Regions from separate parts of the Arthrobacter sp. 05L428 genome, predicted to be linked through region 1. Evidence: riboswitches for the same ligand, from Rfam matches in the RefSeq annotation. Region 1 holds a riboswitch; the other holds the start of a gene.
What was found. Region 1 has a riboswitch for cyclic di-AMP ahead of AC1DH3_RS09080 (M23 family metallopeptidase). Riboswitches for the same ligand answer to the same signal wherever they lie in the genome.
Positions count from the first base shown of each region.

Region 2: another riboswitch for cyclic di-AMP. It lies ahead of AC1DH3_RS05285 (hypothetical protein); the one in region 1 lies ahead of AC1DH3_RS09080 (M23 family metallopeptidase).

Region 1 is NZ_JBFTNW010000003.1:93,207-98,398, forward strand. Features, by position in the region: gene AC1DH3_RS09060 (DUF3027 domain-containing protein) at 1-356, shown strand, start outside; gene AC1DH3_RS09065 (MFS transporter) at 399-1,763, shown strand; gene serC (phosphoserine transaminase) at 1,791-2,921, opposite strand; gene AC1DH3_RS09075 (iron-dependent transcriptional repressor DtxR) at 3,237-3,929, shown strand; cyclic di-AMP (ydaO/yuaA leader) riboswitch at 4,072-4,291, shown strand; gene AC1DH3_RS09080 (M23 family metallopeptidase) at 4,296-5,114, shown strand.
Region 2 is NZ_JBFTNW010000001.1:1,133,282-1,138,473, reverse strand. Features, by position in the region: gene AC1DH3_RS05290 (dihydrofolate reductase family protein) at 1-501, shown strand, start outside; gene AC1DH3_RS05285 (hypothetical protein) at 585-1,358, opposite strand; cyclic di-AMP (ydaO/yuaA leader) riboswitch at 1,363-1,528, opposite strand; gene AC1DH3_RS05280 (hypothetical protein) at 1,730-1,984, shown strand; gene AC1DH3_RS05275 (DNA alkylation repair protein) at 1,987-2,598, opposite strand; gene AC1DH3_RS05270 (Ig-like domain-containing protein) at 2,715-5,192, opposite strand, start outside.

The DNA of each region.
Region 1 (5,192 bases):
CGAAGAGCGAAGGCGACCGCCTGGTCACGCACCTCTTCGAGTCCAAGCTGCCCGGCTACGGCGGTTGGCAGTGGTACGCGGTGCTGACCCGCAATTCGCGCTCCAAGACCGTGACGGTGGATGAGCTGGGCCTGCTGCCCTCCGAGGATTCCATCCTGGCCCCGGAGTGGGTTCCGTGGGCCGAACGCGTGCGCCCGGAAGATGCACAGCAGGACGAGGCCGCCGAAGCTCCCGCCGCCGCGGCCGCGTCGGATGAGACCGCCGACGACGGTGCCGCGGAGGCGCAGGCAGAGCCTGCCGAAGCAGGAGCCGACGCTGGAGCGGTCCAGGACGAGTCCGCCGTCGAGGTCGACTAACGGTTTGGGGCCGTTCGGGAGCGTGCAGCGGAAGGTCGGGACATGAGGTCCACCTTCAAATCGCTGCACATCCTGAACTACCGGATCTGGTTCATCGGCGCCCTGATCTCCAATATCGGGACCTGGATGCAGCGCACCGCGCAGGACTGGCTGGTCTTTGACCATCTGAGTGCCCAGGACGCCGGCGCCATGGGCATCACGATGGCCCTGCAGCTGGGACCACAGCTCTTCCTCGCCCCCGTCGCCGGGCTGGTCGCCGACCGCTTCAACCGCAAGCAGCTGCTGGTCCTGACACAGTCCTCCATGGCCGTGTTGAGCGCAGCGCTCGGTGCCCTGGTGCTGTCCGGGGCCGCGCAGCTCTGGCACGTCTACATATTCGCCCTGCTGCTGGGCGTGGTCTCCGCCCTGGACGCCCCGGTGCGCCAGACCTTTGTCTCCGAACTGGTGCGCGACGACTACCTGCCCAACGCCGTGGCCCTCAACAGCGCCTCGTTCAACGTGGCCCGGATGATCGGCCCGGCCGTCGCCGGCCTGCTCACCGTGGCCATCGGGCCCGGCTGGGTCTTCCTGGTCAACACCGTCACGTTCCTGGCGCTGCTCCTGAGCCTGGCCAAAATCCCCGCCGCCTCGCTGCGCCAGCTGCCCCGCGCGCCGGCCGGGAAGGGCCGGATCCGCGAGGGCCTGCGCTACGTGCGTTTCCGGCCGGACATTGTGGTCGTGCTGGTGGCGGTGTTCATCGTGGGAACCCTGGGGCTGAACTTCGTCCTCTTTATCGCTGCCATGGTCGGCACCGAATTCGGCCTCGATGCCGGCGCCTTCGGCCTGATGAACTCGATCATGGCGATCGGTTCGGTCGCCGGAGCGCTGCTCTCGGCCGGGCGGGGCCGGCCGCGGATGCGCGTGATCTTCGGCGCGGCCGGCGCCTTCGGCCTGACCTCCGGCCTCGCCGCGCTGGCGCCGGACTACTTCTGGTTCGGCGTCGCGCTGGTGCCGGTCGGCCTGTTCGCGATCACCATGATGACCAGCGCCAACGGTTACGTCCAGACCACCACGGACCCGGTGATGCGCGGCCGCGTGATGGCCTTGTATATGGCGATCTTCATGGGCGGCACCCCGATCGGCGCACCGCTGGTCGGCTGGGTGGCGAACGTCGCCGGCGCGCGCTGGTCCATGGGGGTGGCGGCGGCCTCCGGGCTGATCGCGGCACTGATCGGCATACTCTGGATTGTCCGCGCCAAGCAGCTGCGGATCGCCTTCAACCGGCGTGCGCGGGGCCTGCGGTATTTCCGGGTCGTCCCCGGCAGTTCTGTGACCGGCGGCTCTGTCACCGGCGGCTCTATGACCGGCGGCTCGGCGACCAGCGGCGCCGCCCGGGAGGAAGACCCGGACGACGCCGTCGACCGCTGAAGCGTCCCGGAAGGGACGGCGCGGTGGCTACTTCTTGAGCTCGCCGACGACGAAGTCGATGCACTCGAGCAGTGCGGAGACGTCGTCGGGTTCGATCGCCACGAAGGTGGCGATGCGCAGCTGGTTCCGTCCCAGCTTGCGGTACGGCTCGGTATCCACGATCCCGTTGGCGCGCAGGACCTTGGCGATGGCGGAGGCGTCGATCGAGTCGTCGAAGTCGATGGTGGCAATCACGTTGGACCGGTCCTCGGCCCTGGCTACGAACGGCGTGGCGTAGGCGGAGGCCTCGGCCCAGCCGTAGATGCGTCCGGCCGAGTCGGCGGTGCGGGCGGCGGCGAAGTCGAGGCCGCCGTTGGCGTTGAGCCACTGCACCTGCGCGTCCAGGGTCACGAGGGTGGCCAGCGCCGGAGTGTTGTAGGTCTGGTTCAGCCGCGAGTTGTCGATCGCGGTCTGGAGGTCCAGGAAGTCCGGGATCCAGCGGCCGCCGGCCTTGATCCGGGCCGCGCGCTCCAAAGCCGCCGGGGAGAACAGTCCAAGCCAGAGGCCGCCGTCGGAGGCGAAGTTCTTCTGCGGGGCAAAGTAGTAGACGTCGGCCTCGGCGACGTCCACGTCCAGGCCGCCGGCCGCGGAGGTGGCATCCACCAGCACGAGGGAGCCTGCATCGGCGCCGGCCACTCGCTTGACCGGCGCGGCGACACCGGTGGAGGTCTCATTCTGCGGCCACGCGTAGGCATCGACGCCGGCCTCGGCCCGCGCCTCGGGTCGGGTGCCGGGCTCGGATTTGATGATCGAGGACTCGGCCAGGAACGGTGCCTTGTTGGTGGCCGCGGCAAACTTCGAGCCGAATTCGCCGAAAGACAGGTGCTGCGCCTTGTTTTCCACGAGGCCGAAGCTGGCAATGTCCCAGAACGCCGTGGACCCGCCGACGCCGAGGATGACCTCGTAGCCCTCCGGGGCGCGGAAGAAGTCGCTCAGTCCGCTCCGGACCGATCCCACGAGGTTCTTGACCGGGGCCTGGCGGTGCGAGGTCCCCAGCAGCGTCGCCGCCGCCGCAGACAGGGCCTCCATCTGCTCCGGCCGGACCTTCGACGGGCCGGCGCCAAACCGGCCGTCCTTGGGCAGGAGGTTGGCGGGGATGGTGATGCTGGTGTCGCTCACAGGGGCTCCAATTTTCGGCTGGGTGCGTGGCGTGGCTTGGACGGGCTCTGCCGGGCGTGACCGGGACCCGCTATTTATTCTGCCCGACGGCCCCACGCGGGCGGGAATAAAGCCCGTCATAGTCCGGTCATTGAGACGGCGGCGCGGCGCCGGGCGGGGCGTAGTCCACAGGTCCGCGCGGCAGCCCACAGATTATCCGGACTAATTCAAAATAGGCTAGGCTGTGCGGTGACGTACGGCGGATCTCGCCAGGGCGCAACCCGCACGCTGTACGGTGGGAATGACGCAAGGACGGCGCTCGAGGAGCTGAGCTGAATGACGGATCTGATCGATACCACCGAGATGTATCTCCGGACCATCCTGGAACTTGAAGAAGAGAACATCATCGCCCTCCGCGCCCGCATCGCCGAGCGGCTCCGTCACTCCGGCCCCACCGTTTCCCAGACCGTCGGCCGCATGGAGCGCGACGGCCTCGTGGTTGTCTCCGGCGACCGGCACCTTGAACTGACCGAAACGGGCCGGAAGCGCGCCATCGAGGTCATGCGTAAGCACCGCCTGGCCGAACGGCTGCTTGCCGACGTGATCGGGCTCGACTGGGCCTACGTCCATGAGGAAGCGTGCCGCTGGGAGCACGTGATGAGCGAACGGGTCGAGCGCCGCATTTTCGAAATGCTGGACCACCCGACCGTGTCCCCCTACGGGAACCCGATTCCCGGACTCGCCGAACTGGGCGGGCTTCCGATGCCGGACCGCGGCGCCGTGGTCAACCTGCTTGACGCCATGGCCGGCTACGGCGCCGACTCGCGGATCACCGTGAGCCGGCTGGCCGAGCCGATCCAGGTCGAGCCGGAGCTGCTGGTCCAGCTGGACGAGGGCGGAATCCGTCCGGGCGCCAGGGTGTCGCTGGAGCGGGTGGGGGAGTACATCTCGGTCCGGGTCCCCGACATTGAAGGCGCCCTCGAGCTGCCTCCCGAGGTCGCCGCCCATGTGTTCGTTACGCTCGGGTAACCTGGCGTCAAAATCCTTCCGCCGGACAGCCGGTAAGTTGTGCACAGGCGAGATAACGGAATTATTACCGCCTGCCTTAATCGCCTATAGTTGATGACTAGCACCGATACTAAAGCGTTATCTGATCCGGAGCCGAGCTCTGCCAGCGGATCAGCCGGCGATTCACCTTCTGGCAGAGGCGGGGGAACCACAACCGGCTGTTGATTCAACAGCCTTGGGGTGAAGTCCGCTAGCGGCAAGCAATTCAAACTGGGACCTCCGTGGATGCCCCTGCGTCTGGATGCTTGCACCGGCGGACCGGGTCTTTGATCTCTCTGACCCGAATCCGACAGCTAACTTCGCAGGCTATCCAGAGAGGAACCGTTCTTGACCACCCAGACCGTCAGGGGCCGCCGTCGTGCGACCGGTCCCGCTCCGGAGCCACGCCCGGCCGCCGTCGTCCTCGACGAGCGCCCGCGTGACGCGCACCGCGAAGCGCGCCGCGGCCGGCGCAGCGCGTTCCGTCAGGTAACAGACTTCGCCGCTGTCAGCGGCGTGGGGCAGAAGGCAGGCATTGCCCTGGCCGCCACGGGTTTGGTCCTCACCGTTACAGTTCCGGCCACCGGCCCCGTGATGGCCACCGATGCGGCCAGGTCCGGTTCGGTTTCCGCGGCGGCCCAGCCCGAGGTCAAGGCCCCGGCCGCCGAAATCAACTTCAACCGCACGGCCGTCACCACCAAGGGTGACCCGGACAGCAAGCTCAAGCAGTTGCTGAGCGCGCAGTCCGTCGGCAGCATCACCCGGGCAGCCTCCGCGGGCAGCCTCGGGGCGCCGCTGGATTCCATGGTCACGGCCTCGCCGTTCGGCTACCGGGTCAGTCCCATCACGGGAGCCGTCGGGGAATTCCACCGGGGCCAGGACTACGCGGCCCAGTGCGGCACTCCTGTACATGCCGCCGCGAGCGGCACCGTAACCTTTTCCGGCTGGCACCCCTACGGGGGCGGCAACCGGGTCGTGATCGACCATGGCAACGGCCTGGAGACCACGTACAACCACTTGTCGTCCTCCGACGTCCACGTGGGCCAGCAGGTCTCACGTGGCGATGTGGTGGCGATGAGCGGGACCACCGGCGCCTCCACCGGCTGCCACCTCCACTTCGAGGTGATGGTCAACGGGGAAGTTGTTGACCCGCTCGGCTGGCTTTAGCCAAGCCGAGGGACCACTCGCATTTCTGTGACACGCCGTGATCTGAATGTGACATTGAGTCCCAACTGCTGTACCGTA
Region 2 (5,192 bases), on a different contig from region 1:
AACGGAGAGATTGACTGGCACATGGTGGACGAGGAGCTCCACAGCCACTTCAACGAGCAACTGGCCTCTATGGGCGCCTTCCTGGACGGCCGCGTGACCTACGAACTGATGGCCGACTTCTGGCCGACGGCGGACCAGGATCCGTCCAGTACACCGGCTATGGTCGAGTTCGCCAAAATTTGGCGGGACATGCCGAAGATTGTCTACTCCAGGACGCTGGAACGGGCCGACTGGAACACCACGGTGGTGCGCGACGTCGTCGCCGATGACGTGCTGGAACTGAAGGCGCAGCCCGGCGGCGACTTGGCACTGGGCGGGGCTGACCTCGCCGATACCTTCCGCCGGCTCGGGCTCATTGACGGGTACTGGATTTATGTCCACCCGGTGCTGATCGGGCGGGGGAATCCCTTGTTCAAGTCAGCAGACGACAGGACCGCGCTCACGCTCGCCGGCACCCGCGCGTTTGGCAACGGCGTCGTCCTGCTGCGGTACGCCGTCTGAGCTCACCGGCCGGCGTAAACGTGCGCAAAAGCCGGTGGCCAGCTGCCGTTTAGCAGCCGACCACCGGCCCTGGAAAGAGGTTCTTACGCTTTTTGCTGTGCGCTGGCGCGGACGAAGGTCACGCCACCCGTGGCGGTCAGCCAGGACAGCGGGTGCTTGATCGTCTGGTTGCTGCCGTTCATGCCACCGCTGATGGCCATGCCGTCACCGGCGTAGATGGCGACGTGGCCGGACTGGACGATCATGTCGCCGGGCTGCGGGGCACCCACAACCTTGCCGTAGCCCATGAACTGCTGGGGACCGAGGTCGCCCACGTGGATACCGGCCGCACCGAGGGCCTTCTCAACCATGGCGGTGCAGTCCTGGGTGATGCCGATCTGGCTGTAGGCGGCCGAAAGCATCGCGGCGTTGGCTCCGCCGGCTGCCGAGGCAGGTGCCACGGCCGCCTTCGCCTGAACGCTGACCTGCGGCGCTGCCGGCGCGAGCACCGGAGCAGGGGCAGGCGCGACAGCCGGAGCGGCGGCAACCGCAGGGGCGGTGACGGGCTTAGGCTGCTCGATCACGGGCGCCGGCGTGGTAGCGACTGCCGGGCGGGCGAAGCTGATCTGAACTGCGGAATCAGCGGTAACCGGCGCGGAGACCTTGCTGCCGACGTCAACCGACGAAGCCGGGGCGGTTTTGTTTTCGGCCGGGGCAACGGCTGCATTGGCTGCCATTCCGCTCGTGAGGACGAGGCCGGAGGCTGCGAAGATTACTGCGGCCTGACGACCGATGGTGCCTGATTTGCCCGAGAATGCTGAGGCCCGTCCGGCGGATGCGTCGGAACGATGGCGCGCAGAAGTAATGCTTGAAGTCATGTTTGTAGCCTCTCCCAATGCCTGCGAGGTGAGCTGTCGGATTCGGATGGGAGGCACCCGGCCGCGGGCCCGTCAATGCGGGCGCTGTGCGGCTTCACCCCAAGACCTGCTAAAACTGCAGGTCAAAAGTGGTTTCCCCGTCTCTGCCAGAAAGGTTGCATTCGGATCCCAGGCCGCGGCAGAGTTAGGCAATCGGCTCGGGAGCGCCCGTATCGGAAACAAACAGGCACCCATCTACGGTAACGGGCCCGGGCGGGAATGTCACATTCAGATAACGGAGCCGTGTCCTGGCGCGGAAGAAAGCCTAGGACGCTGCTACCTGCCAGCCATAGGATGAGGGCACCCAGCATTCCCCGAGCGGAGGCCCCGTTATGAACAGCCACTGTGTCGCAATTTGCCAGCTCAGCGATCAGCCGCAGGAGGATTTCGACGTCAACACAGAGCTGCTGGTTCTCGAGGGAAAGGAAATCCACGTAGCCACGTGGGACGCGGAACCGCGCGACGGCGGCTTCGATATCCACGTCCTGAATGACCGTGTGGACGCGCTCGGTTTTATGGTGGTGACCGACTGGCAGTTCCTCGACGGAAAGGCGTATGCCGTCGTGGAGCGCCGGCCCGGCACGTAGCGCTACTTCGCCATCCCGGAGGTGACGGCAGCGATCGCCTCCCTCACCAGACCGGCGTCGTCCGGGGTGCCCGACTCCGCCAGCCCGGCCTGGCGCCGGTAACGGTCCCAATCCCCTCCACCGGCCCGTAGCTCGCGGAGCGGCGCCATCAGGGCCGCCCGCCGCAGCCAATCGTCCGGGTCCTGCAGCCAGCGGCCCAGCACGGTTTCCGCGCGGGAACGGTTTTGGCCGTCCAGTCCCGCAATCAGCGGCCCGACGACATCGGTCGCCAGCGGATCGGCCAGCTCGCGCAGGCGCGCAGTCCGCAGGAAACCCTCGATCCGGGTCAGGTCCGAATTGTCCAGCAGGGCCAGGCTGGACTGCAGCAGGACGACGGCGGCAAGGCGGCGTTCGAAGACGGGCACCTCCCACAACTCCGAGCTGAGGGCGGTGACATCGTCGCGGCCGAGTGACCGGTACCGGCGCAGCGCGTCGCGGACAGTGCCGCGGACGGCGCCAACCGAGGAGCCGTAGCTCCCCAGGCCCGGGCCGTATTGCGCCTGCGCTTCCTCGGCCCGCTGCCACGAGCTCTCACGCAGCAGCGCCGCGTCAATGAAGTCACCGGCCTCGCTCATGGATCCATTCTGTCGTGCGGGGGCCGGCTTGGCCTAAGCAGCTGCGTCCTCCCGCGGGAAACCGTCGGCGAGCGCAGTGTCCTACGCGGACCGCTGGGGCCCGGGACTCGCACGCGCTAGCCGGTCACCAGTCTGGTTGAGCTATTCCAGGTCAACCGCCCGTGCTGGAAGTCCGAAGCCCGGCCCACGGACACTGCGTACTCGTCCCGGGTCGGATATCCCAGACGTCCCCTTTCCCTGCCGAGGGCCGTCCACTTGGCACGGATCGCACCGAGGACGTAGTGCGACCCGGTCTTCGCCGACCAGTAGATCGATGCACCGCCCGAGCCTGTGAAGTGGCTGTAACGCCCCACGCCATCGGGGGTGCGCGTCTCGTCTGACGTCGGATAGCCCAGCAGCCCCCGTTCCCTGCCCAGGGCCGACCACTTGGCACGGACCGCGCCCGTGATGAAGTGCGCCCCGGTGCTTGGCGTCCAGTAGATCGATGAACCCCCCGAACCTGTGAAGTGGCTGTAACGTCCCACGCCATCAGGGGTGCGCGCCTCGTCCGACGTCGGATAGCCCAGCAGTCCCCGTTCCCTGCCCAGGGCCGACCACTTGGCACGGACCGCGCCCGTGATGAGGTGCGCCCCGGTGCTTGGCGTCCAGTAAATGGATGCCCCGCCGGAGCCGGCGAAGTGTTCATACCGCCCGATCGTGTCCGGGGTTGTCAGCTGGTCGGTGGTGGGGAACCCCAGGACGCCGGCAGCGCCGCCCGCGGCCTTGTAGCGGGCGTAGATCGCGCCTGCGACCCAATGGGCCCCGGTGGACGGGGACCAGCAGATCACACCCTTGGTGTAGTCCTGGCATTTCCCTGCCCCCACCGGGTACTCCAATGTCAGCGACCTGCCGAGGACAGACCGCGGGTCACCGGCATTGGTCTGGTACGCCTTCAGGCCAATGGGATCGTCGACGCCCATTCCGGTGAGCATAACTTTCTGTGCTCCTTGGCCGTCGTCCGCGGTCAGCAGGTAGTAGGTGTCGGCGGTTCCGGCCTGACCGACCACCGTCGGCTTGAACGTCACGCTCTGATGTGCGGACTCTCCAGGCGGGATCACCAGGCCTTCCGAGATTGGAACGGTGGTGGAGAATACACCCTCCGGCGCCTTGGCCTTGGTGATCGTCAGGGGGATGTTGCCAGTGTTAGTAATGGTGAAATCCCGGGTGGCCGCAGCGCCGGCAGGCACATCACCAAAGTCCAGGGATGCCGGCAACTGCAGATGCGCTACGCCCGACACGGCGGTCGCCGTCACCGGTACCGTGAGCGATCCTCGGTCGCTCGTGATGAGGAGCTGATCAGCCACCGGGGTTGCCGTCGTCGGACTGAAGGTGACGGACACCGGAACGGAAGTAAGGGGTTGAATCTTCTGTCCCACGGCCGGCAGCGTGGCCGGGTCGACCGCAAGCTGGGCGTTGCCCGGCAAGGTGACGCCGGTGATCGTGGCGACGCTCGTGCCGGTGTTGACCACGTTTACGGTCTGGCGACTGCTGGTCTGGGTCGGCACGTCGGTGAATACCAGGGTGGGCGGCGTTGCCCCCAGTCCGTCCTTGGTGCCGACGCCGTGAACCCCCAGAAGGTCCGTCTCGCCGTCGGAGGTTTTGACGGTCAACGTCCCGTCGACCTGTCCGGCTACGGTCGGCGAGAAGGTGACCGGGACCGTCATGGTTCCGCCTTTGGCAAGCGTCCGGGGCAGTGTGAGGGCCTCGATCCCGAACGGCGCAGGTGCTGCGACGGAACTGACCGTAACAGCCCTGCTGGCGGTGATGATCAGGTTCCCTTTCACGGTGGTGCCTACCGCGGCGGTTCCCAGGTCCGTGTTTGTCGCCCCAACCGCTGAGGTCGTCGGGGCACCGAAGCCGATCACGTGCCCGTCCCGGGTTCCCACGTAGACGCGCCCGTTGTCAGTGGCAACCGTGGAAAACTTGGCGGCGGTGCCCAGCGGGGCCGCGAAAACCTGCTGAAGCTTACCGGTGCTGTCCGGCATTGCGCGGTAGGCACGGAGTTCCGCGCCGGTACCGGTGGGTCCCGTTACGTACACGGCCCAGACCAGGGCGGTGGAGGCGTTTGTACCGTTGGAGGTCACCGTGGGCGCCCCGGAGGTGTACCCGAAGGTACCAATGGACGTACCGACGGAGGCCAGCTGGATGCCGCCGGTGCTGCTGGCCAACAGCTTGTGCGCACGCAGGTAGCCCTTGTTCTCCACGGTGTAGATGTACCCGCCGTTTGTGGTCCCGAGGAACGCGGGCCTGCCCCAGACGCCACTGTACGGCCCGGCGCCGTCGAGGACGGCGTCCGTTCCGCCGCTCCCCTGCCCCATACCGCCCAGGTTGTCCCGGTCCAGCAGGTAGACCCGGCCGTCCTTGCCGACCTGGACCATCAGGCGAGGGTGGGCCGTGGTGCCGTAGCCGGTGGGGATGGCGATCGGGGCACCGGAACCCAGGTCGGCATCGTTCTGATCCAACTTGGCGTTGTTGGCCGGGCTGAAGAAGTCCGTGGCCTTGAGGTTTCCGTCGGCTCCGACGCTGACCCGAACGACTGACTCTGCGAGGGTCGC